One region of the Planococcus sp. APC 3900 genome, then DNA from elsewhere that is predicted to be linked to it. Evidence: riboswitches for the same ligand, from Rfam matches in the RefSeq annotation. Region 1 holds a riboswitch; each other region holds the start of a gene.
What was found. Region 1 has a riboswitch for cobalamin ahead of QMA04_RS07040 (hypothetical protein). Riboswitches for the same ligand answer to the same signal wherever they lie in the genome.

Region 1 (4,618 bases):
GCATGATCTAATATTTCCTGCTGGAACGTTTTTTGGCCGGTGGTGTAGATTTCAGGAGATGGGCTGATTTCAACATACAGTTGCCTTTTCTCTTCTACGTCGGACACTTTCTCCTGAACTTCCTCAATTTGCTGTTGGATGGAGCCAATTACTGCTTCCCCTTTATCTTCAAGGCCCATGACCGTAGAAATCTGTTCGATGTCGCCGTAGACATCTTCAAAGGATTCAGCCGATTCGATAACAAAAACTTGGATGCCTGCAGCTTCTAATTCTTCGTAGCCCGTAGGCCCACCTGTTGAATAGCCGATGACAACATCTGGATCCAATTCAATGATGCGCTCTGCATTAAAAACCACAGAATCGGACACACGTTCAACTTCAGCTGCTTCAGCTGGATAATTATCATAATCCGTAGCGCCAATAATTTTTTCTCCTGCTCCGATTTCATAGAGGATTTCGGTGTTGCTCGGTATTAATGACACGACAGTGGCAGGCACTTCCTCAAATTTCAATTCGTTATCCAAATCATCTGTTACCGTATAACTTGTTTGCTTTTCAGATTCGCTTGCTGTTTCTGTGTCGGATGTTTCCGATTGGCATGCGGTGAGTGTGAATGCTAATGCTCCAATGGATAGGTATTTAAAATAAGTAATTTTCATTAATTGTTGGCCACTTCTTTCTTTTTGGGTCTAGTTGGATAGGATTTGCTGATAAACGGAATTTCTTCTACTCCCTGCTGCTGATTGACATAGACAGCCATCGTAAACAGCAGGTTCGCCAATAGATTTGCATAATCAAAGAGGATTTCCGGTACATCCCGTTCCAGGCTGACCTTATGCAAAGCACGGACAGATTTTTTCGCTTCGCTCCGGCATACATGCAACACACAAGCTGCTTGAGTCCCTTGCGGCAAGACAAAATTACCGATTTTCTCACCAATAAAGTTTACATAATAATCATACATAGCACTTAACTCATTCAAATCTTCTTCATTAACTGCTAGCTTCCCTCGGACTGAACCATTCAGATGATAAACCTTTGGCTGGAGAATCTGCAGATCCCGTTGAACAGCCTCCACTTCTTTTACCAGCGACAACGCTTCGCCAATACGTGTCGTCAGTGAATCCGTTCTGATTTCAAAGTCGACGGTCGCAGCTGATTCGCGCATAAACGGATAACACAAGTAACGCATGTCTTTCTTCATCTTTTCACCTCTTTTTTTATGTGGGTGAAAATCACTGCATTGAACGCTCCCGAAAACAACAAAAAGCCGCCCTCAAAAAGAGGGCGGCGCCATAGCTATTCAGAGACATACTCCAGCAGTCAAAAATAGAAAGGTTGCCGTATGATTCCCTTATCTTCCGAAGAGTAAAAATACGTTCAAAAAAAGGTAGGTCTCCTGGCTTGTGCATCGTTTTACTCTAAGAACCTTCCCGTTCAATTGACATAGGTCGTTTGAACAGTGGCATTTTCTTATTTCATACGCACTTACAGTTGCGGAAACAGCCCCGGAATCTAACCGGGTTCCCTGTTATGCTGACGAATCAGCACCTTTTTTCTGCATGATTATTCACTTGTTTTCAGTGTAGCACAGTTCAGACAACCAAAGACATAACAAAATTCAATTATTCCTGGTTTGTCATCAATTTCACTTTTCTTGGCTCTGCAAAAACAATTCGTTTATGCCATCTTAAATAAGGCGCATGCTCGGCTGACACGGGAACCTTCAAGTTTTTCCGCAATCTGTAGACTGGATAGTCTTCCTCCGGAATACGGCTTGAAATGTGGAGGCGGCCGCCTCCGGTGAATGCGATATAGCCTGCAGAATAAAGCGATGCATGGTTGGCGCAAAGCAAAATGCCGTTGAACGGATCCAAACGCTCTGAATCTGAACTGTCTTTCCACGGTTTCGCATGGGTCGCTGTCAGCACCTCTTCAATGGCGATGCCGCAAATCGGACATTCCCCGTTCCAAAGCGGCAACAGGCTTTCCCGGAACTGCTCTTTGCCTCTGCGCATTTTCGTTTTGATTTCCAGTTCAGCTTCTGCGATCAGGCTAAGCAATGGATTATGCGCGGTCTTTTTAATCACTTCCATCGATAATTCCAACTGCTCCATTTCCAACGTAAAAACATTCAAAGAACTGATCAATTCCAGAAATTTCATCGCCAGCTCTTCGTTGCAGGGATAGAGATAGCCTGAATTGCCGTTGGCATCTTCCTGAAAAGCCGAGTATTTAGTTGGCAGCAACGGCTCGATTTCCTGAAAAGACCCCTTGATCGATAACGGAACATCCAATTCGCGATAAGCTGTGCGTGCGATAAATGCAGGTTCGCTGCCTCCCTGCTCATCTGCCTGCTTCGGTTTTGTGCCTTTATGGAAATCTTCCCGTACCCGGCTGATCGCCACTAAAAATCCTTTGACGTAATGAAAGACGAGATCGCCTTTTTTCAATTCCTGCATGCGGTTCCAAGAATGGGGCACCATGCCTGATTTGTCGACTTGCGGCGTCCAAAGAATACCCGCCGCACATTCTTCCTGATACGTATCTCCTTGCATAACAATATAACTATTCATGAATTGCCTCCTAATAATGGTGATGCTCAAATTCATTCGATTTTATGTAATGGTGCAGATTATTCGAATCCAAACGCTTACCTCTAGTTTAACCCAAAACAAGAGCTTTTGCCGGGGAAAAAAGAAAAGCGAAGGCAGCCGTTTAGCTCTGACAGGCATAAGACGCACTGGCGAAGCGGCGCTCTTTGCCGCACAGCCAGAGTGGCTTATGACCCGAGGAGCTGGCCGCTGGAGCTAGACACCAGGAAAAGCCGAAGTGGCCGTGAAGCCCTAATTAGCATGGGAAACGTTACCGCTATCCTTCTTCCACCGACTCACTTTTCCGAGGTGCCGTCGCTTTATACCATTGGTAGCAAAGAATGATGATGAGGACCAACTCGACGAAATCGCCCCCATAGTACATCACCTGCCCTCCTGCCTCCCCTTGATCTCCCGGTACACCAGCCGGCGGATCTGCATAGATTCTTTTAGCCAAAATTTTGTGTGCGGCCAATGAGACGATGAGAATAATTGAACGGAAAAGAAAACTGAGTCGGTGAGCTGTAATATCGATGTAAATGATGGATGCCGTAAACAGGTAGCCCGCCAAAAATACGTGTAGATGGACGATCAGGTAAACAATTGAGGATTGGTGCATCCATTCAAACAAACTGGTCAGGTATAATACATACAACCCACCAATATTTAGAATCAGCGCAGTAATGGGATTGCTCAACAGCTGAAATGGCTTGCTTTTCAGTAGCCAGGATACTTTTCTCGCTAATGGAACAGGCAACGACCTCAAGAGCAGCTTCATCGGCATCGCAAGAACCAACAAGAGCGGTGCCAGCATGCCAAGCAATAGATGGGTCCACATATGGCCAACGAAATTTCCCTGTGCAAATTCCGCCAGCGGACCTGTAATGACCAGAGCAATAGAAAAAATACCGAAGCCCCATAAAAAACAGCGGTACAGCGGCCATGGCCTGAATTTCAGGCTCGTTAAAGCAGCGGCTAATGGGTAAAATAAAAATGCCAAAAACAGCACTACAATGACCATGGCTTCCAGACTGTCCATTCCTTGTTGCATATCGTGTTCCACCAATACACCCCCATCCCGCATTCCATACTGATTGATTTGCCTTTCTCTCCTCTACCCGGTTTGGCAACCTGCTATGTTTCGTTTCAACAGTTCATTTCATAAAAAAAAGCCGTTGCTGAAATGCAATGCGGCCATCTTGCTGAAGCTGTCTTTAATTAAATACCTCTTCAACTTCTTTTTCTTTTTTTTCTGCGAAAGCAGTAACTCGGTTTCTGCCATCACGTTTGGACTGATATAAAGCTTGATCAGCTTCATCAATCAGCTGGTCCAAAGTTTTATGATAGGAATTCAAAGATACGCCCATGGATACCGTCAATTTGCCTTCAGGCTGGAGCTCTTCACCTTCAAAGTGATATTGTTCAATTTGGTCACGGACTTTTTCAGCGATCCTCATCACTTCATTGTCATCGTAAGGATCCGTGATGCAGAAAATGAATTCTTCCCCACCATACCGTGCCACATAATCTTTTTTTCGTGTATGGTCCCTCAACAGCTGGCCAATCGACCGAAGCACAGCATCGCCTTTTTGATGGCCATGCGTATCATTATAAGTTTTGAAATAATCGACATCGAGCATAACTATAGCGATGGGTACATACTGGGACACCAAGGTTTGCGTTTTATTCTTAAAAAAGCGCATATTCGGCAGTTGTGTCATGGGATCCTGATTAGAATAAAATTCCAGTTCTTTGCGGACAAGTATATGGTGATTTTCACCGTTCGCAATTAAGCCCATTGCCAAAACAGCGACCATGGCAAAAAACAGCATTGAAAGGGTGATCGGCACAGTTGAAGGTGTAGTCAATAGCATCGAAACTGATTTGAGGACTTCGAAAACCAACAAACCGAGAAGCATTTTTTTGATATCCAAAATGGCAAAAAATTTATTGACTGTTTTTTTATTGCGGAACAGGCTGCCGATGATGACCGGCAAAATCACCGTCTGTAAAATTCCAGCTAT
Region 2 (4,618 bases), on a different contig from region 1:
ATCGTGCCGGTCAGTGGATCTTTGACTTGCTCCTGCTGAAGGGCTTTGGTCTTCGCTTCTGTTGCAGTGATCATTGCCTGGATAAACGCTTCATCGGATAAGATGCCATTGACCAGGATCCAGGTATTGATGGTCCCGACACGCAAGGTGCGCTCTACCGCTTTTGAGACGTCAACGCCGTTTCCAACACCAGCAGTGACAGCAATCACCACTGAGCCGAATGGGCCCTCATACTCTTTAATGATGGCATCTTCCGTTTGGACAGCTGTCATCATCCCTACAGTGTCCGTCGTTTTCAGTCCGCTTTCTTCGATATACTCGGACATTTCCTGGACACTGTTGTTGATGTTGTAAAATGCATCCACATGGCGGTTCATGAAATTGCGGAACCAACCGGAGCCTGCATTGACGACTGCGGATGATACCGTCTTTAACGGAATCGGACTCTGGTAGAGCACCATGTCTTTGGAAATCCGGAAGTCCTTTGCCCGTATGCTTGCCTCACTGGATTCGCGCTCGACGCCCGGCAATAAAGTGATCTGCGGTTTAGGCAGTTCCGGATGCGGGTGGTTGCTGACGCGTGTATGATAGACGGTTTCAATATCTTGTTCCCGAACCACTTCATGCGGTTCGCCGATCCGGACGACCCCTCCTCCATCCATCAGCAGCAATTGATCGCAATACATGGAAGCCAGGTTGATATCATGAAAAATAGAGACAATCGTCAAGTCTTTTTCAATGGCCTGCTTTTTGATGGTATCGAGCAATTCCTTCTGGTGGTTGATATCCAGATGGTTGGTCGGCTCATCCAAAAGCAGGATCCCTGCATCTTGTGCCAGAGCCTGTGCCACGAAGACGCGCTGTTGTTCGCCGCCCGACATCCGATCGATTTGTGTCTGTTCATATTGGCTGATGTCCATCAACCCCATCGCTTCCACAACAGCTTCTTCGTCTTCATCCGACCAGGAAGAAAACCAGCCGCTTTGATGCGGATACCTGCCAAGTGAAACCGTTTCACGAACCGTATGGGCAAAAGCGTGTGCATGCAATTGAGGCAAGACCGCCATTTTCCTGGCCAGTTCTTTCGCCGTAAAATCAGCCATGGGTTTGCCGTCAATCCGGACTTCTCCACCTGCAGCGGGAAGCACTCCACTGATCAATTTCATCAAGGTAGATTTGCCGCTTCCATTGGGTCCCAAAATCCCGAGGATCGAGCCTTTATTGACAGTAAAAGATACGTCGTTGACGATATTCTTCTCGCCATAGCCGCCTGTTATTCCTTTTATTTCAAGCATGGTCATACCCCTCCTTTGCGTTGCCGGAAAAAGATGAATGCAAATACCGGTGCTCCGATAAATGCGGTAATGACACCGATCGGCAATTCCGTCGGTGAGATGATTGTTCTCGACACCAAGTCACAAATGATCAATAACGCGGCTCCATTGATGAACGATAATGGCAGGACGTGGCGATGATCCGATCCCCATAATAAGCGGGTCATATGCGGCACCACCAGACCGACAAAGCCGATGGTTCCGGAAACTGAAACGGCTGCTCCTGTCAGTACCGAACCGCCGATTAAGATGATCATTTTGCTCTTTCTGACATCGACGCCCAAATGTTGTGCGCGTTCTTCACCAAACAGCATGGCGTTCAATTCTCTGCGTTTCAGCCACAAGACGAATGAACCGATCAAAACAAACGGCAGCGCCATCCGTACATATGGCCATCCGCGCATCGACACACTGCCCAGCAGCCAGCCGATGATTTGGCGCAGCTCTTCTCCGGTCAATGCAATCATCAGGGAGATGATTGAGCCCAGAAAAGAACTGAAGATGATGCCTGTTAAAATGACGGTTTCCATTTTCATGGAGCGATCCACCAATTTTGCGAAACTCATCACGGCGAGCATTGTGAGCAACGCCCCGATCATGCTCATGACCGGCAAAGTGAATGGTCCTAAAAATGGGATGGATATGCCAAAAAAGAGCGTCATCACAGCGCCGACTGAGGCACCGGAAGACACTCCCAGGGTGTAAGGATCGGCCAATGGGTTCTTCAGAAGCCCTTGGAACGCAGCCCCGGCAATCGCCAGTGCCGCTCCGACAAGCCCGGCTAAAATAACACGGGGCATGCGGATATTCCATAAAATATTGGCTGCTGCCTCATCCGAAGACGGATTCCATAACACGACGGGCGAAATGGAAACCGTTCCGACCGTCACCCCCAGCAAAATGGCGCCTGCTAAAATCAGCAGCGAGACGCTGTATGCCAGTACATTCTTACTCATTGAACACTTCAGGATAAACAGCTTTCGCCATTTCCATCAGCCCTTCTGATAAACGTGGGCCTGAACGGGTGAGCATGTCCGAATCCAGGTTATAGACAGCATCTTCTTTGACAGCTGTCACTTCCGCAAATCCATTGCGCGATTTGATTTGGTCGACTGCATCTTCGATATAGCCGCCTTCTGTTGTGATGATGACGTCTGGATCAGCTGCAACGACTGCTTCTGCGTCCATTTTTGCCCAGCCTACCAAATCGCCCGCTATATTTTCAGCGTTGATGAGCGTCAACATTTCATCCATGAACGTGCCTTTTCCGGTCGTGTAGATGTCGGGTTCACTTCCGACTTCCAGAAAGACAGTCTTCGGCTCTTCGATTGTGCTTGCCAATTCTTCGATTTCCGCCACTTGGACTTCCATTTCAGAAACGATGCTTTCCGCCTCTTCCATGGTGCCTGTCGCTTGTGCGATCACTGTAATGGAATCGTAGACTTCATCAAAGCTGACGGCATTGTTGACTACAAAGACCTCGAGTCCAGCGTCACGCAACTGCTGAAGCCCAGCGTCGCCAACACCCAATCCCGATTCATGCGCAAGCACCAAATCCGGTTGCAGGCCAATGATTTTTTCCACATTGAATTCCTGGCCGCCGATCTTTTCAACTTGCATCGCTTCTTCCGGATAATTATCAAAATCCGAAACGCCGACTAATTTGTCACCAACGCCAAGTTCATAAGCGATTTCTGTATTTGATGGCACCATCGAAACAATGGCTCCCGGTTCTTCCTCGATCACCACTTCTTCGCCTACTGCATCCGTCAACGTCACTGGAAATTCTACATCCGCAACTTCCGTCGGCGGTTCCGCCGGTGTTTCAGTATCCTGTTCTTCTACGGGCGTCGCCGTATCTCCGCAACCCGCCATCAATACCGCGGCCAATCCTGCGGTTGCACCAAACTTCCAAATCTTCTTCATGAATAAATCCCCCTTGTTGTGTGTAGTGCTTTTTGAACTAATGATTTGTAGTAGCCGATATTCCGTAAAACAGCTACGCTTTCGGGCCCACAGGATGTGGGTCATGCAGCCGGCGCGACAGGACGTCGCGGTGCCAGCTGCCAAGGGCTAGGCGAAGCGAGAAGACAGGTGTCCTTTGCCTGGCTTCTTGCGGGTGCAAATGAGGGAACAGGCATTCCTGGGACCTCATCTGCGACGAGCTTACGCAGGAGCAATCGTCTTCGCTCTACCCAGAGCGTCCGAAGCATTGGGTAAAAGCCAGTTTCTTTAGTTCAACTTATCTAGCAATTTTTATATACGATATAAATAATTTCTCAAATGATTCAGATGCAGAAAGTTTGAAGAAATCTCCTTGAGAACACAAAATCCCCCGCAGCAAACTGCGGGGGATGGAAAGGACGCCATAAAAAAGCATGCGCATCCAGCCTTTCCTCGCAGGCGTTTGGGTGTGTCGTCATAAAGGCAGGTCTCCTGGCTTGTGGTCTTCGGTTTCTGCACCTTCCCAAAGCATTGCTTCAGTGGCATTTTGCAGATTCCTCTCACATACAGTGGCGGGACCGCGCCGGAATTAAACCGGCTTCCCTTTTAACTCATGTTCTTAGACATAAGCACCTTTATGAATGGTTCTCATATTCTGTTTCTTCATTTCATCCCGCTTCTAAAAGCGATAGATTCATTGATTGAAGTTTCTCTTTATTATACACGTAAACGTTTGTCTGTCTCTTACATTTTTTCCGGAGCTGCGACGCCGACTGTCTTCAACGCGTTGGCCAAGGTTGTTTTCACAGCCATGATCAATGCCAGACGGGCACCGGTCAATTCCGGGTTAGAGGCATCCAAGACTTTGTTGGCATTGTAGAAACTGTGGAAATTAGATGCCAATTCATGAATGTATGTCGTGATTCGGTGAGGTGCACGCTGCTTGGCTGCATCCGCAATGACTTGCGGGAAATCACCGATTTTCTTCAGAACATCGATTTCTTTTTCAGAAGTCAATAAGTTCAACTGGTCTTCTGAAACCGTCAATCCCTGTTCTTCTGCCTGACGCAAAATCGAAGAGATGCGGGCATGCGCATATTGCGAATAAAAGACCGGGTTTTCATTGGATTGTGACACAGCCAAATCCAGATCGAAATCCATATGCGTATCGCCGGAACGCATGGCGAAGAAATAACGCACAGCATCCAAGCCGACCAATTCGACAAGCTCGCGCATTGTTACTGCTTTACCCGTACGTTTGCTCATCTTCATTTTTTCGCCGTCTTTGTACAATTGCACCATTTGGATGATGCTGACTTCAAGCGTGTCGCGGTCATAGC
Region 3 (4,618 bases), on a different contig from region 1:
ACCGGTCGATGCAACTTCCTGCTGCAGCTTGTTCCAGCGTTCACTGCTGTAGTTCCGGCGTTCAAAGTACTCGCCTGTATGCCATTCAGATTCTGCAAATTGACTGAAGGCTCCTTTTTCTTTAGCTAGCTCCATCGAAGCGCGGATGGTCTGGTAGGCAATTTCCTCGTACAGCGTATCCCCAAACTCGACGGCTTTTTCCGTTTCCCAATGGATGCCTTCAAGTGCCAAGAGATGGTGCCAACCGAAAGTTCCTAATCCTCATTTCTATTCAATAAAGGTCGTAAGCCTTTATCCGTTCTCTTATGAACTGCTGCATGTCACCATGCAGATTAGACTATATCACGTTCCTTTTTTAAGGAACCCCTGCTTTTCCACTATCATAAACTTATAGTGTACTCTACTCCCTTATCTCCTATGAGGAGTGGTTTCGATAGTCGTTAGGCTTTTATACCTCAACTGTTTTATATAAATAATTTGGGAAATTATCGTTTTTTAGTCTAGCTCGGATAGTAGTACGCTTAATCTCGGTTAATTTTGTACATTCAGATATGCTTAGATAGCAAATTCCATCAACTAAGATTTCTTTTCTATGAGGCATATTTTTTTTCATACTTTCCACAGCCAACTTAGGCTTAGGAACTCCTTTATTACTTGAAACCCATCCGCTTATACTTTTTTCTTTATACAGCTGCCTTCTTATTTCTTTCCAGTTACTTACATGAGTTCTCCCGAAAAAAGAATTTTTTTCTCCTGTTTTTAAAGAAGCTTTTTCTGAGAGTAGCTTTTTAACTTCCTCAGAGTGGCTTCTCCCATAAAAATGGTTTCCACTTCCTGTCATTTTTTCTGATTTGAGTCTTCGCTCTGCTTCAGAAAATAGCCGACCTTTTGTTCCTGTACCACCTAAAGTTAAGTTATATCCGTGAGCAAAACTGTTATATTTCATGACATAATATGCCTCAAGAGTATAAAGTTCTTCTTGGGTGAACTTTTCATTTTCTTCTATTACAGTGAAAACAAAAGCTTCTTCTCCGTACTTATTAAAACTTTTTTGAAGGTGATCGTTTTTGTGTCTATTTTTTCTTAGTTCAGAAAAGTGACAAATTTTCCGCCTATTTAAATTTACAGTTTCTCCGATATAATACTTACCCGTTACGTTATTTAAAATCGAATAAATTCCCTTCATTATTTTGTCCTCCTTTCCTTTAGATTCAATTGAGATAATTTAGCACGGGATTGTCTCGTCTGAGAGTTTCCCCGTTTAACAGGGTTTTCTTAAAGGGTTACCCCCTTAAGCCACTGGATACTCAATGGCGCGATATTTTTTATTCGTGGCATCGGCCTGTCCGACGGAAATCGTATTTAGGTCGATGACGTTATCCAGCATGCGCACCTGAACCCGTATCACCCGCTCCAACACGTCCGCCTTGACCGCTCTTGGCAAGTTGATGGAAGACAAATTACAGACAACGAAATCACCCGGTTTGCGGACCATGACAAGGTTGCCGTCTTCATCCGTATATTCTTTCATGATGGTTGTCGCTGACATGTTCTGCATGATTTCCGTACACAAATTACTGCAGTAAATCGACGTCAGCCCTCTTCCTCTTGTGTGCTTGTTCGGGTTCTGGCGGTTGACCTCGTCCCGGTAGAACATATAAGGTGTGCCGGTTTCCAGCTGCGACACCATGATGCGTGCCATGATTTCCATCGCGCGGTAGGTTTTGCGCGGCAATAATGGATGATCCACAGCTTCCTGGTATTTGTCGCTGAAGTATTTTTCACCGGTTTCATCGTAAAAATCTTCAAGCCCAAGCGCATTGCCGTTTTTATCTGTCCAGCCCATCACTTGCTTAATCTGATGCGGACAGAACGTATGCCATTCGCCGATGCTGCGGCCGTTTTCGTCTTTTTCCTGCAGCCGCTCCATAAACAGGTCCGGAATCGACACGCCGGTGAAAATATCGTGCGCTTTGCGGCGCTCGTCGCCATTATTGGTTTTCAAATCCAGGAATCCGTTCATGATGTCTTTGTGGAAGACATCCAAATAAATCGCCACTGCACCTTGGCGCTGTCCGAGCTGATCGACACTGACCGCTGTATCGTTGACCAAACGGATCCATGGCACAACTCCTGAAGAATTGCCTTTGAATTTTTTGATATCCGATCCTAAAGCCCGAACTTTCCCGTAATAGATCCCGATGCCACCGCCGTCTTTGCTGAGGCGTGCGATATCCCAGTTGTTCAGATAGATGCCGTCCAGTGAATCATCGACAGTATCAATAAAACAGGAGGACAATTGTCCGAAACTTTTACCGGCATTCGATAAAGTCGGCGTGGCTACTGTCATATACAGCTGGCTCATTGCCCAGTAAGCTTCTTTCACCAACTCGAGGCGATGCTCTTTTGGTTCGTTTTGCATCAACGTCATCGCAATGACAAGAAAACGCTCCTGCGGAAGCTCATATAATCTTCCTTCATAGTCTTTTGCTAAGTAGCGGTCAGCCAACAGGAACAAGCCGATGTAGTTGAACAAAAGATCCCGTTCCGGTTCGATGTCCTCACCCAATAAGATGATTTCCTCTTTCGAATAAGCCGCAAGAAGCTCTCCTGAATAAATGCCGATCCCTGTCAGCTTTTCAATAAGGCGATAGAAGTCGCCATATTTCTGGGAAGCGGAAAAGTTGCGGCTGTCTCCAGCTTTTTTGTATAAGTCGCCAGCATACAATTCTGCTGCGGTGTACGTCCAATCAGGCTCGTCCATCGTGATACGGTTCAGCGCATACAACAAGGACTGCTCTCCTTTTGCCTGCTCAGCTAAGTTCGCTGTCCGCTCCAATAGTTCTCGCGTATCTAGTCCATATACATCTGTTGCCCGCTGCAGCGCTCTTTCCACTGTCTTTATTTCTGTTTCTTCGATTTTCATGTTCATATCAACACAACTCCTTTGCGTATTCGTTCACTTTCATGCGGCGCTCTTTGCGATCTTGGGCGCTTTTAAATAGTTTTTCTTCGGCAGCCGTTTCCGGAACTACACCGCTCACCGGTGTCGGCTTGCCATCGCTGTCGACTGCCACCATTGTCAGAATGGCTGTAGTCGTCAAACTCCTTGTGCCTGTTTCGATTTGTTGGCATTCAGCTTTAACATACACTTCCATAGATGTTCTGCCTGTTGAGATCACCACTCCCTCCAAAATAAGGATATCCCCAACTTTTGCCGAAGATAGGAAATTCACCGTATCGATCGAAGCGGTCACAACTGCTTTTCCGCTATGCCTCATGGCTGTAATGGCGGCGATTTCATCTATGTACGCCAATACGGTGCCGCCGAATATGGTCCCCATGTGGTTGGTGTCCGGGGGTAGGACCAATCGTGTCTGAATGGTTCTGGCCACCCCTGCTGCTAATGGTTTTGTCATGAGTATCCATTCCTCCATCTCTGATATACAAGAAAAAACCCCATCCTCTCAGGGAGGATGGGGTTTAGATACGCAGAATATCGGATGGGAAGCAGAATACAGCTATCCCATGCATAATACCTTCGTTATCCCTCTCAGCTCCCGGAGAAGATCATAAACTCATAACGAAGGCAGGTCTCCTGGCTTGTGCGTCATCCTCTGCTATCTCCTTCCCGTCCGTTGGACAGTGGATTGCGATAGTTCGTCTGCACTTACAGTTGCGGGAACAGCTCCGGAATTTCACCGGATTCCCTATTAAGCCTTTTCAGGCACCTTCGTTATCGGTTCTACTATATATAGTGAATAATTTTAATCAATCACTAAATATTGTATTCATACACTATAAATCACTTTATTGCCTTTGACAAGAACTTCTTCATTCCTGCCGTTAAGTCAAAGTTTCAGTCAGTCGTCAAATAACGCTTCAAGGCTTGTTTCACCGTGCCCATCGTCGTCAATTGGCTAAAGTCCACACGCGCTTCAATCGCTTTTAATGCGAGTTCGGGACGGATTCCCGTGAAAATCAGTTTGATTCCGAGCAAGCGCATAATGTGGTCGATTCTATAAAGAAATTCTGCCACGACATTATCAATATTGTAGATGCCGGACACGTCAATAATAAGGCAATGCAGATTTTCTCCTTGAATTTTTTGCGGAATGATATCAAGAAGCAGATGGCTGCGATCCCCATCTACTGAACCTACGAGCGGCAAAACTGCCAAGCCATCAATAATCGGCACGATGGGAGTTGATATCTCATTTTTTAATTGCATTAGATCTCGTTCAGTTTTCTTCTGCGTCGTAATGTCGCGGATAGTGGACTGGATTGCGACCGTTTCTCCATATTGGACCGGGTAGCAATACAGTTCGACATCGGCTTGAGTTCCGTCAAAACGCTTAACAGTAGTCTCAACCAATTCTCCAATGGTGCGATCCTCCATGCCTGTACGGATGCGTTTCGCAATGAATTCTTTGTAATCATCCGTAAACACATCCACGATGTTTGCACCGATAAGCGTATCCTTATCGGCTTTGAAGAATTCCGATCCGGGCTGATTTATATATAAGACTTTCTGATTCGAATGAATAATGGTTGTTTCATCGGAATACTCCGTGATTTGTTGGTAAATTTCTTCTTTTTCTTTAATGCCCAAGGGTCT
Region 4 (4,618 bases), on a different contig from region 1:
TTTGAACTGACATGATTCCAACCAGCCATTTCAAACATCTCGAAGTATTCCTCTTCTTCGCCTTTTTTAAAATCACGATAATCGATGCTGAAAATCACGTCTTCCTGTGCGCCTTTTTCCAGTTGGTATCCCATAAATTTAAAGCGTTTAACATTCCAGCCCTGCGCCGCCTTTTCCCGCAATTTTTCCAAATCACTTTGTTCTGAAAATGCTAATCCACCGGACATCATGTATTTTTTGTTTCTCATCAGGCTTCTCCTCCTTGTAATCCTGTTTCCGCAAATTGGACCATCGTTTTTCTTCGTTCAATATCCTGCTTTAAGACTTCTCTTCCCAAAGCTGTCAGCATATAGACTTTGCGCCTGGAATCCGCATCTTCGTAAAGCTCGATATACGCTTCATTTGTCAGCTTTTTAATGATCGTATACAGGGATGCCGGTCCGATCACTACCGCTCCATCCGTTATCTCCTCCACTATATTCATTACTGCGTAGCCGTGCCTCGGTGTTGTGAAAGCGGCCATAATGTAAAAAACGGAATCCGTCAGCTGCTCTAATGATTTCATATTCCCACTCCTTTATATCACTTTGTGATATGTCTGAAAATAATATATCATTAAGTGATATAACTGTCTATAAAAAAGGGAAAACTTTTGAAAAAGTTTTCCCTTTTTAAATGGCTTTTCTTTTTTATCATCAGCTGTTTCATTACTTATAAAAGCTCTAATTCCCACTCCATATATCCTCAAAAACCAGGTTTTTTAACGAACGTCTTTTTTCCCATCCCGCTGCTTCCAGAATTGGCTTATCAGGATAATCTTCCGTATAACCGAGCGACAGAAGGGCGATCGGATCGATATGCGGCGGAATGTCCAGGATGTCCCGGACGTCGTTTTTCTTATAGAAGCTTACCCAGCCCATCGCTAAGCCTTCTGCACAGGCAGCCAACCACATATTTTGGATGGCACAGGCCGTGGATAAGGCGTCTGTTTCAGGAATGGAATTGCGCCCCAGGACATGAGAGCCGCCTCTTGTCGGATCACAAGTTACACAAATCGTTACGGGCGCCTGCTTTATGCCTTCTACTTTCAATCCGAGAAACTTGTTTTCTTTCTCCCCTTCGTAATGAATGGCCAGTGCCCGCCGCTCCTTATCTGCGGCCCAGGCCAGCTTTTCTTTTGTTTCAGATGAAGATACGATAATGAAATTCCAGGGTTGCATGAATCCTACGGACGGCGCATGGTGTGCAGCCTCCAGAATAGTGGTGATCAGTTCTTCCGGGACAGGCGTCGGCAAAAAGCTGCGAATATCTCTTCTAGTGTAAATTGCTTTATATACACCTCTTTTTTCTTCTTCAGTAAACATCTTTTTCTCCTCTCTTCATCAAATCTTAAGGCCAACTTCCGAAAACGTGGCCATTTCTTTCATTATCCGGCAGGCCGCATCTACAAGTGGGAATGCTAAAGCGGCGCCCGACCCTTCACCTAAACACATCTCCATATGCAGCACCGGCTGGATGCCCAGCAATTCACTTGCTTTTTTCCCGCCCGGTTCAGCGCTTGCATGCGAAGCAATCAGGTAATGTTTCACTTTCGGTTCGATCGACACCGCTATCAGCGCCGCAATGGTGGAGATGTACCCATCCAGTACAACCGGCACGCGGTTTGCTGCCGCTCCGATCATGACACCTGCCATGCCGCCGATTTCCAGTCCACCGACTTTGGCCAAAACGTCGATGGCATTGTCTTTATCCGGCCGGTTCGTTTCAATCGCTTTCTTAATGACTTGGGCTTTATGCGAGATTCCTCCACTGCCGACTCCTGCACCTTTGCCGGTAATCTCTTCAGATGGAATGTTTCCAAGCACCGATAAAATGGCGGTGCTTGGCGTGGTGTTGCCGATGCCCATTTCGCCGGTCCCCAGCAGATTGGCGCCTTTTTGGATTTCCGCTTCTGCAATGGCAATCCCCGTTTCCAGCGAGCGGATCGCTTCTTCTATCGTCATCGCCGGCCCTGTCGCAATATTGCCTGCGCCTTGCCTGATTTTCCGGCCGATCACCCCTGCATCATTCGGAAAGTCTCCTTTAACGCCGATGTCGACGGTGACCACTTCCGCTCCCGCTGTTTTCGCCAAAACTCCGACTCCGGTGATGCCTTTTGCGATGAACATCGTTTGCGCATATGTCACTTCCTGCGGGTTGGAAGAAATCCCTTCCTCATAAACGCCGTGGTCGGCAGCCATCACGATAATCGCTTTTCGATCAAACTCTGGATACAATTCTCCCGAAATTCCAGCCAATTGCACAGCGAGCTCTTCCAGCTTGCCGAGACTGTGCGGCGGCTTGATCAGGCTGTCCACACGCTCCCGCGCTTTTCCCACCATTTCCTGGTCCAACCCTTGAATACGCTCCATTGTTTGCTGCAATAAATTCATCTTTCTCTTCCCCTTTCTGAATTAAAAAGAAAAAGCCTCCAGTTTATTTGCGTGAACAAATAAACTAAAGACTTTTCCATGATCTATCAGCAGAACGTAAGCAGGCAGGTCTCCTGGCTCCGGATCACCGTTTTACAGGCCTTCCCGGACCAATCTCCAGTGGCAAATCTGTAAAACTCCCCGTTACAGTGGCGGGACCGCTGAAGATTTTCACTTCATTCCCTATTCTCCCCGAAGGGCACCTGTTACGGTTATTCAATTATTCTTTCATTTAGCTTACCGCAAAAGCGCGTTTTTGCAAACACAACCAGAGAAGCAATTTATGACTTCCTCATAATAAGCTGACGCAGTTTCAAATTTTCTCCGAAGTGAAGGATGCCTTTCGGATAGACTTTTGCTGCAAAATAACCGAATGCAAAGGTGGTGATCACCAGCAAGCCGATGGATAGAGCGATTTCCCCAAATGATGCAGCGTCTTTCATGATCAGAATAATCATATTGAATGGTGAGGTAAACGGAAATGTTGCCATGAACTTGGATAGCGTTGATGCAGGGTCATCCATGACAAAAAGGATTCCCGAGAAAGCACTGACCATCAAGAGAATAGAAATTGGCATCGTCGTTCCGTTCAGTTCTTCAGGACGGCTGACCATGGAACCGAACACCGCATATAGAGAAGCATATAATAAATACCCCAATAAAAAGAAGATGAAGAAGTACACGCAATGCTCGGCTGTCAGCGCCGATAGATTCAAGTCAAAATTCCCTAAACTTTGTGCGGGTTCCACAAGCCCTGATTTCAAGTACAACGCAACAGATCCAAAGAAAGCGGCGAACTGCATGAGGCTTGCTAAAGCGATTCCGAATATTTTACCGAAAATCATCGCCAGCGGGTTTACTTTTGTCACCATTACTTCCATGACCCGTGAAGCTTTTTCTGAGGCGACGCCGGTTGCAATCGTTGTGCCATACATCATAACTGCCATCAAAATGAACATCAGCATCAAGTAAATCACAAACACCGATACTTCATTCTCTGAAGTGAATTGTCCTTTTTCCATGGCAACCGGAACGAACAAGGACTGTTGATCCGCTTCCGACATACCGTTGCTATCGGCAATTCTTTGCGTATTCTTCGCCTGAAGATACTGGGACAGAGACGAATTTAAAGCGACGTCATTCGATTTGGAAAAATAGGTCACAGAATAATTGCTGGCATTGTCATCAATTAGGTATAAGCCAGCAATTTTTCCTTCCTGCGCTTCTTTTTTCAAAGATTCTATCTGCTGTTGTGCCCCTTCTTTCCACTCCCAATCGGTCAATTGCTTTTCCAGTTCCGAGACAGTTATATCGGCGGCATTGGATACAACCACCATTTCTTCTTTCGGATCCGCAAAATTCTCCAAGATGCTGGGCAATGAAATGGCGAATATGGAAATCAGAATCAACGCAAACGTTGTCGTAAGGTAGGACTTCGAAGTCACTCTTTCCCGAAAAGATTGTTTAAAGACCAGATAAAAATTTCTCAATCTCAATCCCCTGCCTTTTCAATAAAGATTTGGTTTAATGATGGATCGGCGATGCCGATTTTCCGAATCGGAACCAAGCTTTTTATTTTTTCGATGAGGTATAACCCTTGATCCATGGTTTTTACCTGTAATTGATATTCTTTCCCCTTTTTTATAAACTCAGTTTGCAAGCCCATCAAATATTCTTCCAGGGGCTGGGTAGATTCGATATTTACATACTTAAATCCGTATTGGGTCTTGATATCCGAGATGGATCCTGAAAGCACGACCTCGCCTTGCTTCATCAAATAGACCCGATCGCAAAATGATTCAACGCTCTCCATTCGATGGCTTGAGAAGATTAAGGTTTTTTTCTCTTGAATCAGACTTTCTATCACCTGCTCCAACATTTGGGCATTAACAGGATCAAGTCCGCTGAAAGGTTCATCCAAAATAATCAAATCCGGATCATGCATAAGCGCAGCGATCAATTGAATTTTTTGCTGGTTTCCTTTCGATAAATCTCCTGTGTCTTTTTTGATATACTGGCTTATTTCCAATCGTTCAATCCATTTCATCGCCTCCTGCTTTGCAGCACGCTTGCTCATGCCTTCCAATTGGCCAAAATAAACCAGTTGGTCCATCATGTTCATCTTCGGATAAAGCCCTCTTTCCTCA

Region 2: linked by a shared signal. The riboswitch ahead of QMA04_RS03740 (ABC transporter substrate-binding protein) and the one ahead of QMA04_RS07040 (hypothetical protein) in region 1 are both predicted to bind cobalamin.
Region 3: linked by a shared signal. The riboswitch ahead of QMA04_RS01005 (acyl-CoA thioesterase) and the one ahead of QMA04_RS07040 (hypothetical protein) in region 1 are both predicted to bind cobalamin.
Region 4: linked by a shared signal. The riboswitch ahead of cobT (nicotinate-nucleotide--dimethylbenzimidazole phosphoribosyltransferase) and the one ahead of QMA04_RS07040 (hypothetical protein) in region 1 are both predicted to bind cobalamin.

The regions. Positions count from the first base shown of each region.
Region 1 covers NZ_JASDCT010000003.1:41,463-46,080, reverse strand. The annotation lists gene QMA04_RS07045 (ABC transporter substrate-binding protein) at 1-659, opposite strand, end outside; gene QMA04_RS07040 (hypothetical protein) at 659-1,204, opposite strand; cobalamin riboswitch at 1,373-1,571, opposite strand; gene QMA04_RS07035 (HNH endonuclease) at 1,626-2,576, opposite strand; gene QMA04_RS07030 (cytochrome c oxidase assembly protein) at 2,872-3,657, opposite strand; gene QMA04_RS07025 (GGDEF domain-containing protein) at 3,809-4,618, opposite strand, start outside.
Region 2 covers NZ_JASDCT010000001.1:745,424-750,041, reverse strand. The annotation lists gene QMA04_RS03750 (adenosylcobinamide amidohydrolase) at 1-1,295, opposite strand, end outside; gene QMA04_RS03745 (FecCD family ABC transporter permease) at 1,298-2,290, opposite strand; gene QMA04_RS03740 (ABC transporter substrate-binding protein) at 2,283-3,260, opposite strand; cobalamin riboswitch at 3,744-3,930, opposite strand; gene argS (arginine--tRNA ligase) at 4,023-4,618, opposite strand, start outside.
Region 3 covers NZ_JASDCT010000001.1:207,479-212,096, reverse strand. The annotation lists partial or broken gene QMA04_RS01020 (ribonucleoside-diphosphate reductase subunit alpha) at 1-261, opposite strand, end outside; gene QMA04_RS01015 (GIY-YIG nuclease family protein) at 449-1,186, opposite strand; partial or broken gene QMA04_RS01010 (ribonucleotide reductase N-terminal alpha domain-containing protein) at 1,310-2,932, opposite strand; gene QMA04_RS01005 (acyl-CoA thioesterase) at 2,934-3,419, opposite strand; cobalamin riboswitch at 3,572-3,750, opposite strand; gene QMA04_RS01000 (PAS domain S-box protein) at 3,860-4,618, opposite strand, start outside.
Region 4 covers NZ_JASDCT010000001.1:311,608-316,225, reverse strand. The annotation lists gene QMA04_RS01590 (DUF2812 domain-containing protein) at 1-248, opposite strand, end outside; gene QMA04_RS01585 (PadR family transcriptional regulator) at 248-565, opposite strand; gene bluB (5,6-dimethylbenzimidazole synthase) at 723-1,364, opposite strand; gene cobT (nicotinate-nucleotide--dimethylbenzimidazole phosphoribosyltransferase) at 1,383-2,432, opposite strand; cobalamin riboswitch at 2,519-2,693, opposite strand; gene QMA04_RS01570 (ABC transporter permease) at 2,753-3,961, opposite strand; gene QMA04_RS01565 (ABC transporter ATP-binding protein) at 3,964-4,618, opposite strand, start outside.